Regions from separate parts of the Arthrobacter sp. USHLN218 genome, predicted to be linked through region 1. Evidence: riboswitches for the same ligand, from Rfam matches in the RefSeq annotation. Region 1 holds a riboswitch; each other region holds the start of a gene.
What was found. A riboswitch is a leader RNA that binds a small molecule or an ion and turns the genes downstream of it on or off. The one in region 1 is predicted to bind cyclic di-AMP.
Positions count from the first base shown of each region.

Region 2: linked by a shared signal. The riboswitch ahead of WFH44_RS20480 (C40 family peptidase) and the one ahead of WFH44_RS04010 (C40 family peptidase) in region 1 are both predicted to bind cyclic di-AMP.
Region 3: linked by a shared signal. The riboswitch ahead of WFH44_RS16910 (hypothetical protein) and the one ahead of WFH44_RS04010 (C40 family peptidase) in region 1 are both predicted to bind cyclic di-AMP.

Region 1 covers NZ_JBBCYT010000002.1:91,217-94,481, reverse strand. The annotation lists gene WFH44_RS04020 (cytochrome P450) at 1-340, shown strand, start outside; gene bioD (dethiobiotin synthase) at 337-1,140, shown strand; cyclic di-AMP (ydaO/yuaA leader) riboswitch at 1,200-1,370, shown strand; gene WFH44_RS04010 (C40 family peptidase) at 1,374-2,255, shown strand; gene WFH44_RS04005 (hypothetical protein) at 2,440-3,265, shown strand, end outside.
Region 2 covers NZ_JBBCYT010000012.1:75,367-78,631, forward strand. The annotation lists gene WFH44_RS20470 (metal-dependent transcriptional regulator) at 1-312, shown strand, start outside; cyclic di-AMP (ydaO/yuaA leader) riboswitch at 432-649, shown strand; gene WFH44_RS20475 (M23 family metallopeptidase) at 840-1,436, shown strand; cyclic di-AMP (ydaO/yuaA leader) riboswitch at 1,799-1,964, shown strand; gene WFH44_RS20480 (C40 family peptidase) at 1,969-2,748, shown strand; gene WFH44_RS20485 (HNH endonuclease) at 3,022-3,265, shown strand, end outside.
Region 3 covers NZ_JBBCYT010000007.1:270,177-273,441, reverse strand. The annotation lists gene WFH44_RS16915 (response regulator transcription factor) at 1-303, opposite strand, end outside; gene WFH44_RS16910 (hypothetical protein) at 475-1,455, opposite strand; cyclic di-AMP (ydaO/yuaA leader) riboswitch at 1,458-1,650, opposite strand; gene WFH44_RS16905 (zinc-dependent alcohol dehydrogenase family protein) at 1,801-2,832, opposite strand; gene WFH44_RS16900 (aldo/keto reductase) at 2,975-3,265, opposite strand, start outside.

The DNA.
Region 1 (3,265 bases):
CGCGACCGAATCATCGGTCCACACCTGGCGCCGCGCCGCCGCCCGTGCCACGACGCTGGGCGGCACCGTGCTGCCCGCCGGAGCGGAGATCGTGCTGGAACTCAGCGGCCACCACGGGCCCGACACCGGCGCCACGGCCTACTCGCTGGCCTTCGGCCACGGGCTGCACCGGTGCCTCGGCGCGAAGCTTGCCGAGCTGGAAACCGTGCTGGTCCTCGAGGAGACGGCCCGTGCCCTGCCCGAGGTGCGGCTGCACGGACCGGACCCCGCGTGGCTGCGCCTGCTGTCCTTCCAGAGCCCCCATACCGTCGTCGTCCGGCAGGAGCCCGATTTCCCATGACCACCCCTACACAGCCCGGCCCACAGCCCCTCGAAGCGGACACCGCCCCCGGAATCCGCGGGCTGCCACGCATCATTTTCGTCACCGGCACGGACACCGGCGTGGGCAAGACCAGGACGACGGCGGCGCTTGCCTCCGCGCTGTCCGGCCACCGGAAGGGGCCAGTGGCGGTCTACAAGCCGGCGCAGACCGGCGTGGCTCCGGATGAGCCCGGAGACATCGATGAGGTCCGCGAACTCTCCGGCGTGGACCGGGTCTCCGAAGGCGTCCGGCTGCTGCACCCGATGGCCCCGCCCGCAGCCGCGCGCCGGGAGGGAGCGGTCCTGCCCGGCCTGGACGACCACGTCCGGCACATCCGGGCCGAGGCTGAAACGGCCGCCCATGTACTGGTCGAAGGCGCCGGCGGCCTGCTGGTCGAGCTGGACGGCGAGGGGCATACCCTGGCGGACCTGGCGGCGCGCTTCCCGGACAACTCGGCCACCATCGTCGTCGCCCGCAGCGGCCTGGGTACGCTCAACCACACGCTGCTGACGCTCGAGGCCCTAGGCACCAGGAAGCTGCGCGTGGGCGGTCTCGTGATCGGCTGCTGGCCGTCCGACCCCGACCTCGTGGAAACGGACAATCTCAAATTTTTCTACGGTCTTAATACCCCCCTTTTGGGCGTCGTCCCGGAGGGTACATCCGTCCTAGTCAGGCCGGATTTGCTCGATCAATTCCCAACTGTGGATGAACAGAATCCGAATGTGAAGTTGTCCACATCTGCCCGGATTCGAGTTGGTGGTTACCAAACCGTTATGTAGTGTTGTCGAAGCGTCGGGCCCCTACCCGGCCAGCTCGAGTGGATTGCCTAACTCTGCCACCACAATTCGAGCCCGTTCAGTTACCGCTGGCAGAGGCGGGGGACCCAAGTTTTTCGGGCTTCCACGAAGCCCTTGGGGTTAAGCCGAGGAGTACGTTCCGTACTGCTCCACGGCCGGGTGACTCCCATCCGAACCCGACAGCTCACCTCGTAGGCATTGGGAGAGGCACAACTGTGTTCACGAACAATTCGGCGCGCCACCGCGCCACCCCGGCCCGCAACTTCCTCATCAGCGAGGCCACCAAGTCCGTTTCGGCCAACGCAGGCAAGGTCGGCCGCGGCGCCGCCGTTGTCACCGCCGGTGCCGGCCTGATGCTCGGTGCGGGCATGCCCGCTGCCAACGCCGCCGGCGAGGCCCCGGACCACGCCGCCGCCTACGTGGCGCCGGCCGGTGCCGCCGAAGCCGCCGCCTCCGAGGCCGTGGCCGCAGTTGCACAGTCCGCCGCTTCCTCCCACACCGTGAAGCCGGGCGATACCCTCGGTGCCATCGCCAGCCAGCACGGCGTGGCCCTGGAAGACGTCTTCGCTGCGAACGGCCTGGGCATGGATTCCATCATCTACCCGGGTGACGTCATCGCCCTCTCCGGTGCCGCCGCCGACGCCGCCCCCGCCCCCGCCGCAGAGGCCCCCGCTGCCGAGGCTCCGGCCCCGCAGGTCCAGGCCGCCCCGGCCGGCAGCATGAACGTCTCCCTGGCCAGCGCCGAGATCAGCCCGGCTTCGTCCACCTCCGGCATTGCCGGCATCGCCAAGTCGATGGTCGGCAGCCCCTACGTCTGGGGCGGCACCACCCCGGCCGGCTGGGACTGCTCCGGCTTCACCAAGTGGGTCTACGCCCAGGCCGGGATCAAGCTGCCCCGCACCGCCGCGGCCCAGGCCGCTTTCCTGACCCCGACCAGCAACCCGAAGCCGGGTGACCTGGTGTCGCAGAACGGCGGAAGCCACATCGGCATCTACCTCGGCGGCGGCAAGATGGTCAGCGCCCTGAACCCGGGCGACGGCACCCTGGTCCACCCGACCAGCTGGATGAGCGTCGACGGCTACTACACCGCTCGCTAAAACTTAGGCTTCCGGGCCGGCCCTTCCCCCATAGGCCGTCCCGGGATCACGGAGCAGCTCCGTCGGATTCGTTCCGGCGGAGCTGCTCCTTTTAACCCCCGGAGCCCGGAATTCCCTCTTCCGGGGGACCCGGTCCGCCCGTCCGGGGGATCTCCGGCGCGGCGGGCCTGGCCAGACTGAAGCCATGACTACTTCACCCGCACCATCCCCCGGTCCCCTGCCGCCGTCGGATAGCGTTCCGGCCGCCGCACCCCAGCCGTCCCGCCTACGGGAGGGCGGACCGGTTTCCGCCGCGCCGCTGCTCACCGCCGTAGCCGCGCTCATCTACGCCGCCGCCGCCTTCGCCGTCGTTCTTCCCGGCCGGAAGCTGCCGCTCGCCGACCCCGCCGTACCCGTGGAATTGGCCCCGCTGAACGGTCCGCTCGGCGAGGTGCTCATGTACCTGCTGCCCGCGGGCGCCGTGCTCGGCGGACTGCTGGCGCTGGCGGTCCACGTGCGCCGGCGCCCGCGCCGGCTGCTGGCAGGCGCCGCCGTGGCGTTTGCCCTCCTCTATGCGGCCGCGGTCCTGCTGCTCGCCGTGGACACCCGCATCCTGACCATGCTGGGTTATGTTCCCTTCCTGCTGGTGCTCGCGCTCACCGATCCTGCTGCCCTGCCGGAAAACTACGGCTGGCCGATCGTCGGGCACCAGCTCGTGCTGCTGGCCGGGGTGGCGCTCTGGACCATGACCGCGGCCGCCAGCCTTCGGAAGTCCTCCGGCGCGTGCCTGCGCTGCGGCCGCAATGGCGGCGGCGGCCGGTTCGCCGCCGCCACCCGCCGACGGGGCACGCCCGTGACCATAGCCGCCGCTGCGATTCCCGCGGTCTACGGAGCCACACGGTTCGCGTGGGCGGCCGGGATCCCGCTGGGGATCAGCCCGGAGGTCCTGGCCATGATGCAGGAGACCGGCATGGTCTACGCAGGCCTCGCCCTGGCCTCGATGGCGCTGCTTGGCACGCTCCTGACGCTCG
Region 2 (3,265 bases), on a different contig from region 1:
GGCAACCCGATTCCCGGACTCGAAGCTCTCGGCGGCGAACCCGCCGCCGAATTCGCGACCGGGATGGTGAACCTGACCGAGGCCATGCGCGGCTACTCGGCGGAGCAGCGGGTGGTCATCGTCCGGCTGGCCGAACCGATCCAGGTGGACCCGGAACTGCTGGTCCAGCTGGAAGAGGGCGGCCTCAAGCCGGGTGCGGAGCTGCAGCTGGCCACGGCCGGCGAGTACATCTCGGTCCGTGTGCCCGGCATCGATGGAGCCCTCGAGCTTCCGCCCGAAGTCGCAGCCCACATCTTTGTCGCCCTGGGCTAGGAACGTCTCCGCCCTGGTCACGACGGATAAATCCGTTATCCACAGAGTTGGATAACGGATTTATCACTTGCGGCGGTATGCCCCTATAGTTGGTGCTTGGCGCCGATGCATTGGCGTTACCTGATCCGCAGCCGAACCCTGTCGGCGGATCAGCGTCTCGATCCGACAGGGGCGGAGGACCCATCCAAACGGCAGCACCGTTCAGCTGCCTTGGGGTGAAGCCTCGCCCGGGTTCGGCACCAGCTGCGTTTGTCCGCTGATGCCGCATGCCCGGCGTGGCCGAGTTTCTTCTACTCGAACCCGACAGCTAACTTCGCAGGCTTCCAGGAGAGGGAAGACTGTTGTCAGAACTAAGAGCAACGGGACGGCGCCGTTCAGCCGCGCCCGCTCCGGCCCGGCGGCCACGCACCGCAGCCACCGGCCGCCGCCGCGCCGAAGTTGCAGCATCACCGAGGCCGTCGTTCCGCGGGGCAGGCCACAAGGCTGCCGTCGCCGCCGCTGCCTCGGGGCTGGCGCTGACTATCATTTTGCCGACGACGGCCGGAACGGCCGCCCCCGGTGCGGACCTGCCCGAGGCAGCAGGAGCGGTCGCGGTTTCCGGACAGCCGGTCACTGCCGCGGCCGAGGTCGAACTCCAGTTCCAGCGGACCGGCCTGGGCAGCACGTTCGACCCGGACACGAAGCTCGAGCAGGTCATGGTGGCCGCCGGGGAAGACGCCAAGCCGATCGGCAGCGAAGGGACGCTGTCCCAGCCGATGGACAGCATGAAGATGACCTCCCCGTTCGGCTTCCGGGTCAACCCGGTTACCGGTTACGCCGGGGAAATGCATACCGGCCAGGACTACGGGGCAGCGTGCGGCAGCCCGGTCTACTCGGCAGCCGGCGGTACCGTGACCGAAGCCGGCTGGGCAGGCGGCTATGGGAACCGCGTCGTCGTGGACCACGGCAACGGGCTGAAGACCACCTACAACCACCTCACCAGCATCAGTGCCGAGGTGGGCGACAAGGTCACCCGCGGCGACCTCCTCGCCCAGAGCGGCACGACCGGCAATTCCACCGGCTGCCACCTCCATTTCGAAGTTGTCGTGAATGGGGACATGGTGGATCCGAAGGGCTGGCTCTAAACCTTTCCTCGGCGGCGGATGAAATGGCCGCAGCGGTATCCGACGAAATGGCCGGGCCTGCCCTGCCTGGAATTTTCTCCGCAATGCCAAGTCCGTTCCGTTGTCATTCCGCAACGATTCCGCGGTGCTTAGGCTGCTGTGGCGGAATTCACTTCCGGCCGGTTTAGCCCGGCTTTTGCTCGCAGTTGGTGAATCGTTCCGACCTGCGACGCTTCCGTCGTGATCGTTCCGTCGCCGCGCTGTGATCTGAATGTGACTTATATCCGGTGATCGTATATTCTCTAACTCGTGCCAAATCGCAGAGATGATTTGGCTCCTCCGGATGGATTGCCGAGCTCTGCCACCGACCGGGGTCCGTTCGCACAAAAAATTCGCATGGCAGGGGCGGGGGAACCACTTTACGGGTTTCAGTAGAAACCCTTGGGGTTAAGTTTTGGGCCATTTACGGACAATTGCCGGAAATGCCCATGGCCGGATGACTCCCATCCGAACCCGACAGCTCACCTCGCAGGCATGGGGAGAGGTATTGATCGTGTCTAAGAACACTTCTGTCACGGGTCGCCATCGTGCCGTCCCCGTGCGTACCAGCCCGTTGGAGACGATCTCCAAGGCTGTTTCCTCGAACGCCGGTTCCGTAGGTCGCCAGGCTGCGGTCATCGCTGCTGCGTCCGGACTGGTCCTGACCGTTGGCGTTCCCGCCCAGGCAACCGCCGTCCAGCGCGACGCCTCCGTCCAGGCAGCCGCCTCCGCTCCCTCCCGCATCCAGGTCGAGGCCGTCCAGGCTTCCAGCACCGCCGACCTCGAATTCGACCGCCCGAGCATCAGCTCCACGCCGGCGCCGGTGGAAGAGCCGGAACCGGTCGTTGAAGCTGTCGCTGAAGAAGTGGCGCCCGCCGAAGAAGCACCCGCCTCAGAGTCACCCGCCGAAGAAGCTCCGGCTGCCTCGGCCCCCAAGGAAGAGAAGAAGACCGATGTAGCCGCCAGCGGCATCGGTGCCGCCCTGGTCGCCTCCGCCTACAGCCAGATCGGCGTTTCCCAGGACTGCACCGCCATGGTCGAGAACGCCCTGCGCTCCGCAGGCATCTCCGTCGGCGACCTCGCCCCCGCCCAGTTCTTCGCCTACGGCACCCAGGTCTCCACGCCCCAGCCGGGCGACATGATCTACTACGACGACGCCGGAGCCGGCGTTCCCCACATCGCCATCTACGTGGGCAACGGCCAGGCCATCCACGGCGGCTGGACCGGATACACCACGACCCTGGCCGACGCCTACATCGGCTCGGGCCCGGTCTTCATCCGTCCCAGCGCCTAAGCACGACCCTAAGCCGGCCGGTTGCACAGCATCCCGGCGGCCGACGCGTCCACGGAACGCCGCACCGCAACGGTGCGGCGTTCCGTCGTTAATGCGTGGCGACAAAAGGTTTCAGCTGATGCCCGCGAGAAGCGGCGCCGGTCCGGCAGCGGAAAGAATTAGCGCAGCGCCGCGAATTGCGCTTACTCTAACTCTTGTCGGTGACGAAACATCATGGCCGGGCACAGCAGTGATCCCGCTGACCGGACGTGGTCGGACGAACAGGAATGTGCGATGCGCACACTCGTTCTGAACGCTGGATATGAGCCGCTGGCGGTAGTGACCTTCCGCCGGGCGCTGCTCCTTGTGCTCACTGGCAAAGCGAGCGTCATCGCCGAAGACGGGGACCCGGTGGTCGGACCGAACGACATCCTGGGACGTCCCTCCGTGATCCTGCTCAACCGCTACATCAAAATCCCGTACCGGCAGGACACGACGGTCACCCGCCGCGGCGTGCTGCGCCGGGACGGCTACCTGT
Region 3 (3,265 bases), on a different contig from region 1:
CCAGCCGGAGGCAATCACGAGGTCGCCCCGGATGAACCACAACAGGCCCAGGTTCAACGCTTTCATGGCCGCTTCGGCCGGCTCGCCACCGTCCAGGAAGCGGTGGTACACCTCCTCGGACAGGGACAGCGATTCCCGGACCTCCCCGACCCACCAGGCGGCGCTGCCCAGCAGGCCAAGATCCGCCGCTGACAATCCGGAGAGCTCCCTGGCGCGCCCGAAATCCCGATAGGCGGCATGCCAGTCACCGCGGGCGTAGGCCGTCCGCGCCGTGTCCACCAGTGCGTTGAAATCGTCCATCATCGGACTCCATCTCAACGGTAATCCCGCATCCGGGAATTGGTCGAGCCGCCGTTGAGCTGCCCGCAGCTCAAGCAAGTACGACGGCGGAACGTGAGTTCCGCCGTCGTACTCCCGCCGCAGGTCCGAGGCAGGGGCGTGCGGGATTCTGTCCCCGCGGACCAGCACGAGGGCCTAGCGGCTGCGTTCTTCCTCGCGCCCGTGCAGATGCGCGCGGATCCAGCGCCAGTTCGGGTCGTCGACGGTCTCGCCGCGCACTGCCCGAAGCTTCCCCAGCGCCGCTTCGCCCTCCGAAGTGCCGATTTCCACCGATACGCCAGGCACGGGAAGACCACCGGGAGCGGTCGTTTCGGTGGACGGAGCAGGCTTCGGAGACACCGACGTCGTGGCCCGCGCGCTGCGCTGGGCCGGAGCGGTCTGGTCGGGCACGGCCCGCTCGGTGCGGGTGGCGGATGCGGTGGGGCGCGGGCTCGCCGGCGCGGACGACGCCGTGCCCGTCGATTCCGGCACCGAGGTCGGGTCCGCGGTGGCGGCCCGGGACGGACCGGTCGCGGCCGCCGCCGTGCCCGTCGATTCCGGCACCGAGGTCGGGTCCGCGGTGGCGGCCCGGGACGGACCGGTCGCGGCCGCCGCCTTGTCCCGGGTCGAGCCGGTGGCCGGGGCGCTCGCAGCCTCCGGCGTCCCCGTTGCTCCCGCACCGTCGCTGGTCGGGACGGCAGCAGGCTCCTCGGCAGGGCCATTCGCTCCTGCCGCGGGGACCTGCGGGGAAGCGGCGCCGGCGGTCGGCAGCACGTCGCCTGCCGCCGGCTTTGGTTCAGCCTCGGTGGAGGCCGCCTTGCTGTCCACCGTGGGCCGGTCGTACGCGGGAGTCGTGCTGCTGGTCGATACCGCTACCGATCCGGTCGTCGTGAACGTCTTGGCGTCCGAGGGGTTGCCCGCGGCATCCGGTTCCGCTGGCTGAATCAGCGGCAGGACCACGGCCGCTGCCAGCCCGGTGGCGACGGCGGCGATGCCGGTGAACGCCACCGGCTTCCGAACCGAGGAGAGTCCGGCCGCAGAGGAGGCTGCGGCGGCGCTTCGGCGGCCGCGAACGCGGCGGCCGGGTGGAACGGCGGAGCCGGCACGCCGGCGACCGCGCGATGAGTGAATCTTCACGGGAATCCTCTCTACACGCCTGAGAAGTTAGCTGTCGGATTCGAGAGAGAGCATCCCGGCGCGGCCGCCGCACAGCAGGAACTGCTTCGGCTGGCCGCACTTCACCCCAAGGCGCCGGTGGCGCCGATGATGGTTCCTCCACCTCTGCCAGTGCAATTGAACGGACAGGTACGCTGGCAGAGTTCGGCGTGCGCACCAGGCCATGGCACCGTCCGGAGCATGGCGCCATCTAACGTATCGCCCCCTGCTGAATCGTTACAAACCCGTGACATGTGTTCGTGCTCACGCACGCGCTGAGCAGGCAAAACGCAGGTCCCGGGGCCATTGTCGGTCCCGGGACCTGGGTCACGGGCGAACGAGTACCTTCAGGGCTTCGCGGCTGGCCATTGCCCGATAGCCTGCAGGCACGTCGTCCAAGCCAATGGTCCGGTCAAAGACCTTGCCCGGTTCGATGGTGCCGTCGAGCACGAGCGGCAGTAGTTCGTCGATGTACGCCCTGGCGGGCGCGACGCCGCCGGTGAGCGTGATGTTGCGCATGAACTCGGGGAACCCGAGCGGCACGTCGGAGAACTGCGGTGCCCCGACGCGGCTGATGACGCCGCCGTCACGGACGACGCCAATGGCCATCTCGAGCGCAGGCTTGAGGCCCACGGCTTCGAGCACGGCGTGCGTGCCCTCGCCGTTCGTGAGTTCCTTGACCCTGGTGATGCCCTCCTCACCGCGTTCGGAAACCACGTCGGTGGCACCGAATTCGCGGCCAAGGTCCGTGCGGTCCGGGTGCCGTCCCATGAGGATGATGCGCGAGGCGCCCATCAGCTTGGCGGAGATGACCGCTGAGAGGCCGACCGCGCCGTCACCGATCACCGTGACCGTCTGGCCTGGCGCGATGCCGGCCTTCTTGGCCGCATGGTATCCGGTCGACATCACATCGGAGAGGCTCAACAGTGACGGAATCAGCTTCTCATCGAAGCCGGCAGGGACAACGACCAAGGTCCCGGAGGCCTGCGGGACACGGGCGAATTCACCCTGGCCCCCGTCATCATGTCCGCCCCAGTGGGCCCCGTGGCGGCAGGAGGTCTGCAGTCCCTCCCGGCAGAAATCGCACGTACCGTCGGAAGCGACGAACGGTGCGATGACGAAGTCCCCGATCGCTAGGCCGGTCACCTCGGATCCGAGTTCTTCGACGATGCCGACGAATTCGTGACCCATCCGCGCGCCCTCGGGGGTCTGCGGCATGGAGGCGTAGGGCCACAGGTCGCTGCCGCAGATGCAGCCTGCGACGATGCGCACGATCGCGTCGGCGGGTTCCTGGATGGCGGGGTTGGGGACGGCTTCGACGCGCACGTCTCCGGCGCCGTACATCAGTGTTGCTCGCATGGTGGGGTTCCTTAGTGGTTGTGTCGGGTTTCAGTCAACACCGGGCATGGATCGCCTGGGAGTGCCTGTCAGTACCCCCATGAGTGCCGGCGTGTTAAGCCGGCCGGCTTCGATGGAGTCGGGGCCGGTAGGTTGCCTGTGGTTAGCGGTCGCGGTCGATGGCGGCGTCGAGCCCGGCGGAGAGGGGTGCGCCGACGAGGTCGAGGGCGGCGAGGGCTTCGTCGATCCGCCGGAGGTCGTTCGCGGTGAGTTCGAGGTCGGCTGCGGGCAGATTGTCGTCCAGGTGGGTCAGGTGTGTGCCGCCGGGGATCGGCACGACCCAGGGTTTCTGCGCCAGCAGCCAGGCGAGGGCGATCTGTGCCGGGGAGGCGCCTTTTTCGGTGCCGAAATCCTTAAGGAAGTCGACCAGGGCGAAGTTCGCCTCGAGTGCCTC